Regions from separate parts of the Chryseobacterium sp. YR221 genome, predicted to be linked through region 2. Evidence: riboswitches for the same ligand, from Rfam matches in the RefSeq annotation. Region 2 holds a riboswitch; the other holds the start of a gene.

Region 1 (3,427 bases), on a different contig from region 2:
ACCATCTTCTGGTGGTTAACAAAAAAGTCGGTCAACTTGTACAAGGAGATAAAACCGGCGATGAATCACTATTAGAATCTATAAAGAATTTTATAAAAATAAGAGATGCTAAGCCGGGGAATGTTTTTCTCGGCTTGGTTCATCGTATAGACCGTCCTACTTCAGGCTTGGTAATCTATGCTAAAACTTCCAAAGCACTTTCCCGCCTGACTCAAATGGTCAAAAACCGTGAGGTTAAAAAGACGTATTGGGCTGTGGTAGGAAAAGAAATGATTCCACAAAGCCAGAGGCTGGTTCATTACTTAAAGAAAAATGAAAAAAACAATAAAGCTATTGTTTTTCCAAAAGTGACAGAAGGAGCTAAAGAAGCGATTTTAACCTATCATGTTATTAAAACACTTGATAATTATATACTTCTTGAAATTGATCTGGAAACAGGCAGACATCATCAGATCCGTGCCCAATTATCTAAAACGGGAATTCCCATCAAAGGAGATCTTAAATATGGGGCACCCCGTTCCAATCCTGACGGAGGAATTAACCTTCATGCAAGAAAATTGGAGTTCATTCATCCGGTAACCAAAGAAAAGATCGAAATTACAGCACCGGTTCCGCAAAATGATGCAATCTGGAGAGCTTGTGAGGCGTAAAAAAAACTAAAATACATGAAAATTCAATTATTGTGCTTTGCCATATTAATGGCTTTTGCATCTTGTTCTAGTAACAATGATGAAATATTGACAGAAAATCCACAGCAAAGAACTGTGGATCGCCCTAATAAAATATCCTGGAACTTTCCGGTTTTATCACCTAATGGGGTGGGAAATATGACAGACCCTAATATCTATTTTGAATATGATTCTCAGGGAAGGGTTGTTAAAAAAGTGGGAGGTTTTATATTTATTGATCCTAATACAGGATATAACCCTACACATTTTTCTAAAGACATTTATACCAGTGTTTCCTATAATGGGAATATAATTTCTATTTCTACATTCAGCAGTAGTCCTGACTATATTGTCCCAATCAATAAAAGAACATTTGAAGTTGACAATCAGGGAAGAATAATGAAATCTATTATTCCTTCAGTAGATAATCCGTATTTTGATAAACATCTGAATTATAGTTATGATTCATCTGGAAAACTCATTGAAATTTTAACAACGTTTCCAAACATGCCTTATGATCCGACTGATCCTGATGACTTTATTTGGACGATAGCTAAAAGATTTACTTATGATAATATAGGGAATCTGAAAAAATCTGTTGAAGTAGAAAGGCATAATAACGTTGATTTTCACATAGAAAATACAGTAGAGTTCAGTAATTTTGATACAGCCCCCAATCCTTTTAAAAAGCTGCAGATTTTTGAAGAATACTTTTATTTTTCACTATCAAAAAATAACTTTCAGAAAGAGGTAAAACTATATAACAGTGGAATTGGAGAATCAAAATGGGTGAATCAGTATGACTCTAATGGAAATGTAAAACTTTACTATTAAAAATAATTAGTACAGATAAATAGGCCATCTCAATTTTGAGGTGGTTTTTTGTTTAAGGAAAATTCAATTTTGCCCGTTCTGAAAAAATACCTACCTTCGTCCCAGACTTTAGGGGTGTCTGTTGACCAACAGACTGAGACTTTACCCTTTGAACCTGATCTGGATTATACCAGCGTAGGGAAAAGCAGATGACTTTTGCTGTGCATTCTATTGTACAATAATGGCCATTCCTAAAGTATATTTAAATTATTAGGAATGGAACTTATAATCAACCACACCCGAAAAACATTTGATATACTTCCCGATAATCTGGAAGCATTATTGGCTATGGAACTCCCCGGAAAGAAAAAAGGGATTGCTGTAGCTGTAAACAACCGTATTATTCCACTGTCCGCCTGGGCAGAGACATTTCTCAAAGATCAAGATTCAGTTTTAATCATTACTGCCACTCAAGGCGGCTAATTTTCATATTTAATACCAATATTTATGGCTCATTCAATTACGTGTTCACCATTTCCGAACTCAAAGAAAATCTATGTTGAAGGAACAATACATCCTATCAATGTAGCAATGCGTGAAATAGCACTTAGTCCTACCAAGCTTACCAAAGGAGGCTTTGAAGACAATGCTCCTGTAACGGTTTACGATACTTCAGGTCCTTATACGGATGTCAATGCAGAAATTGATATTCAAAAAGGGCTTCCGAGAATAAGAGAACAATGGATTTTAGACAGAAAAGATGTAAACATCCTAAGTGGAATATCATCTGAATACGGAAAAGCCCGTTTAGCAGATCCACGTCTTGATGAACTGCGTTTTTCTTATGATCACAGACCCAAAGTTGCCCAGGAAGGTAAGGAACTTACCCAGCTGTATTATGCAAAACAGGGAATCATCACCGCTGAAATGGAGTATGTGGCGATTAGAGAGAACCAACGTATTGAACAGCTTGGAACGGTTTCAAAAGAGATGGCTTTTCAGCATACCGGAAACAGTTTTGGCGCAAATACTCCGAAAGGTAAAATCACTCCGGAATTTGTAAGAGATGAAATTGCAGCAGGAAGAGCTATTATTCCCAATAATATCAATCACCCGGAAAGCGAACCCATGATCATTGGGAGGAATTTTTTGGTAAAGATTAATGCGAATATAGGAAACAGTGCTGTTTCTTCCAGCATAGATGAAGAGGTAGAGAAAGCAGTATGGGCCTGCCGATGGGGAGCTGATACCATCATGGACCTCTCCACAGGAAAGAATATCCATGAAACAAGAGAATGGATTATCAGAAACAGCCCGGTGCCTATCGGTACAGTTCCTATTTATCAGGCATTGGAAAAAGTAAAAGGAGTGCCTGAAGACCTTACATGGGAAGTTTTTAAAGATACTCTGATCGAGCAGGCAGAACAGGGAGTTTCTTATTTTACCATTCATGCTGGAGTTTTATTAAGGTATATTCATTTGACAGTCAATAGAGTAACGGGAATTGTGTCCAGGGGAGGTTCTATCATGGCTAAATGGTGCCTTTTCCATCATAAAGAAAACTTTTTATATACCCATTTTGAAGAGATTTGTGAGATCATGAAGAAGTATGATGTCGCTTTTTCTCTTGGGGATGGTCTTCGTCCCGGATCCATAGCGGATGCTAATGATGCCGCACAATTTGCTGAACTGGAAACTTTAGGAGAGCTGACAAAAATTGCATGGAAACATAATGTACAGGTAATGATTGAAGGTCCCGGCCACGTTCCAATGCATATGATTAAAGAAAATATGGATAAACAGCTGGAAGAATGCCATGAAGCTCCATTTTATACATTAGGCCCTTTGACAACGGATATCGCACCGGGTTATGATCATATTACTTCAGGAATTGGAGCCGCAATGATTGGATGGTTCGGATGTGCCATGCTTTGTTATGTAACTCC
Region 2 (3,427 bases):
CAACCATTACAGGGTCAAATACAACCGGAATTCTTGTATACTGTGATAATGTGGAAACAATAGTCTCAACCAACTGTGGAGTATGTACCATTCCTATCTTAATGGCATCAGGAAAAATATCATCCAGAATCGCTTTGATCTGATCGGCTACTGCTTCCACAGGAATAGGATATATTGTTCTTACTCCCTGTGTATTTTGTACAGGCAGGGCCGTTAATACTGAGGTGGAAAAGCAGCCTAAAGCAGAAGCTGTTTTGATATCTGCCTGAATACCTGCGCCACCACTTCCGTCAAAACCTGCAATGGTCAATACGGACGGGTATTTGTATTTTTTCATTTTAAAATCTCATTTTTTAATTCATATGCTGCTTTCTGGGGATTTGCAGCACTGCATATTGCGGAAACTACAGCAAGGGAGTCTGCTCCGGCGTTGAGGACTTCCTTCGCATTTCCAAGATGTATACTGCCTATGGCGACCAGCGGTTTTTCTGTAAGCTGTCGGATTTTTGCAACACCTTCAAGCCCCCATTCTGTAATGGTATCTGTTTTGGTATGTGTTTTAAATACAGGGCTTATACCAAGATAATCAGAAACCATTGTCTGTTCATTTTCAAGCTGGGCCAGGTACTCAATAGAATATCCAATGATTTTATTTTGGATAGAAGGTAGTTGTCTTAAAAAAGTAGGTGCAGTATCACTGTTCCCAACATGAATACCCGCAGAATTTACTTTTCCAGCAACTTCTATATGATCATTTATAATGAGGGGAATACCATACTTTTCTGTAATTTCCATAAGCTTTTGGGCTTTTTGGAGGAACAATTCGGTACTGTCATTTTTTTCTCTGAGCTGGATAATGTCCACTCCGCCCAAGATGGCTTCTTCGGCAACTGTCAGAAAGTTTTTTCCAATGCAATCAGCTTCAGAAATCACAAGGTATAGTTGGTAGGAGAAAGGATGCAGGCTCATTTTTGTTCTATCTTTAGGTTTTGGATGAATTCTTCTTCTGTTATATTGTACAGTTTATCAATCAGGTTAACCTGAAGACTTCCGGGGCCTCTACTTTGCTGGACAGCCAGTTCTCCAGCAATGCCTATTAATGCCATTGCAGCAGCAACACCCAATGTTTTATCTTCCACACTACCTATAAACGCACCTGTTAATGCGGTAGCAGAACATCCAAGACCTGTTACTTTAGTCATAAGCGGATGTCCGTTTTTAATGAAAAAGCTCTGCTGTGGGCTTATAATAATATCCGTTTCACCGGAAATACAGACTGTTGAATGGTAGTGTTGCATCAGTATTTGAGCAGCATGAACCGCGTCATTACTTTGAGCGGTACTATCTACTCCTTTAGTAACAGTGGTATTAGCTTTGGCCAGTGCAATAATCTCTGAGGCATTTCCTCTGATAACACTAGGTTGATATTGTAAGAGTTGTTGTAAAATCTGATCACGAAAAGAGGTTGCTCCGGCACCCACAGGATCTAAAACCCATGGTTTATTTACGGAATGTGCTGTTTCAGCTGCCAGAAGCATAGACTCTGACCAATATTCATCTAACGTTCCTATATTGATCACTACGGAATGGGCAATACCGATCATTTCTTTGATCTCAGACCGGGCATGTGCCATAATGGGAGAGGCTCCAACAGCCAAAAGGGCATTGGCTGTATTGTTCATGACTACATAGTTGGTGATGTTGTGAACCAGGGGAGATTTTTGTTTTACAAGCTGCACTTGCTGCCAAAGTATTTTTTCCATTGTTATCTTATCATTAAAATAAAAATAGCTTTAGGAAAAAATCCAAAACAAAAACCACATGAGCGGGTCATGTAATTTTGCTTTTCCCTACGTCGGTGTAAGCCGTATCAGGTTCAAAGGGACTCTCTCAATTCTTTTTCAGAATACCCCTAAAGCAAAACAAATGTATAAAAATTATCAGACCGGGCAAAAACCTTCCCCGTAATTTTATCTTTCCACAAGTTCCTTTACCTGTTCTCCATAAAAATCTGTTTTCGTAGTATTGATTTTTAAGAGCTCATACCATTTTATAAAAGCTCCGATAAAAACAATAAGCATCAGTACCATAGCTGTTACTGCTAAAGCAGCCAATAAGTACTGTTCTTTTGGAATATAGATCGTAGCAACCTGGATATAGCCGGCCCAAAAAGTAATTCCAGCCATAAAAACACCCGGAATAGCCGAGCATAAAGCATATTTTCCTCTGTTCATCCTGATCAGCATAGTCGTACAGACAATCAATCCGCAAGCGGCAAGTAATTGATTGCTGATCCCGAATAGTGGCCAGATACTGCTTACATTTCCGGTGTATACCAGGTATCCCCAGGCAAAAGTGAAAAGAAGGCTGCTGATAATAATTCCGGGAACCCAGTTTTTATCATTGAATTTTGGAATCACAGAACCCAGCATTTCCTGTAAAAAGAAGCGCCCGACTCTTGTTCCTGCATCAATGGCTGTCAGGATAAATACGGCCTCAAACATAATGGCGAAATTATACCAGTATGCGGTTAATTGATCCATATAAGGGATCTTATTAAAGATGTGAGCCATTCCCACGGCAAGTGAAACAGCCCCGCCAGTTCTGCCATGAAGATCAATACCAATCTTTTGTGAATAATAATCTATGTCTACTCCATGTAAGGCAGGATGTGCTGCAAGAAAAGCGTCATATGATTCTTTTGGAGTGTTGATGGCAAAATAATCCCCCGGCATTAATGTACATGCAGCAATGAGAGCCATTAGTGCAACAAAACCCTCTACAAGCATGGCACCATAGCCCACAAAAAGAATTTCTCTTTCTTTATTAAGCATTTTTGGAGTTGTTCCCGTAGCAATGACAGCATGAAAGCCCGAGATAGCACCACAGGCAATCACAATAAAAATAAATGGAAGCACAGGACCACCAATGACAGGACCTCCTCCGTTTACAAAAGCGGTAAGTGCCGGCATCTGTACAGTAGGATGAATGACAATAACTCCTATAGCCAACATAATGATCGTTCCTATTTTTAAATATGTAGAAAGATAATCACGAGGAACCAATAATAACCAAACCGGTAATACAGAAGCTAAAAAACCATATAATGGAATAGCAATGGAAATGGTCTTGATATCCCACGAAAATAAATTATTCATAGTGGGATTCTGCATGAGGCTGTGTCCACCAATAATTCCCGCTATTAAAAGAATTCCGCCTAAAATACTGGCAAAGAGTACACTGTTCTTTTTATACCGCATGATCAGTCCCATAATTACTGCAATAGGCATTGTGATCACCACTGTAAACAAAGACCAGGAAGCTTCATGCATGGCATTGATGCATGCCAGGGATAACCCTGCCAGGGTAAGGATCAAGATAAATAAGATGGCAAACCCTGCTACCGTACCGGTTGCTTTACCGATCT

The links. Region 2 has a riboswitch for thiamine pyrophosphate ahead of thiM (hydroxyethylthiazole kinase). Riboswitches for the same ligand answer to the same signal wherever they lie in the genome.
Region 1: it holds a riboswitch for thiamine pyrophosphate, as region 2 does, so the genes downstream of both, thiS (sulfur carrier protein ThiS) here and thiM (hydroxyethylthiazole kinase) in region 2, are expected to answer to the same signal.

The regions. Positions count from the first base shown of each region.
Region 1 covers NZ_FWXM01000006.1:283,556-286,982, forward strand. Annotated here, with positions in the region: gene B8967_RS18370 (RluA family pseudouridine synthase) at 1-650, shown strand, start outside; gene B8967_RS18375 (hypothetical protein) at 666-1,502, shown strand; TPP riboswitch at 1,603-1,700, shown strand; gene thiS (sulfur carrier protein ThiS) at 1,758-1,964, shown strand; gene thiC (phosphomethylpyrimidine synthase ThiC) at 1,989-3,427, shown strand, end outside.
Region 2 covers NZ_FWXM01000005.1:91,938-95,364, reverse strand. Annotated here, with positions in the region: gene thiD (bifunctional hydroxymethylpyrimidine kinase/phosphomethylpyrimidine kinase) at 1-337, opposite strand, end outside; gene thiE (thiamine phosphate synthase) at 334-969, opposite strand; gene thiM (hydroxyethylthiazole kinase) at 966-1,763, opposite strand; TPP riboswitch at 1,831-1,924, opposite strand; gene B8967_RS15450 (carbon starvation CstA family protein) at 1,971-3,427, opposite strand, start outside.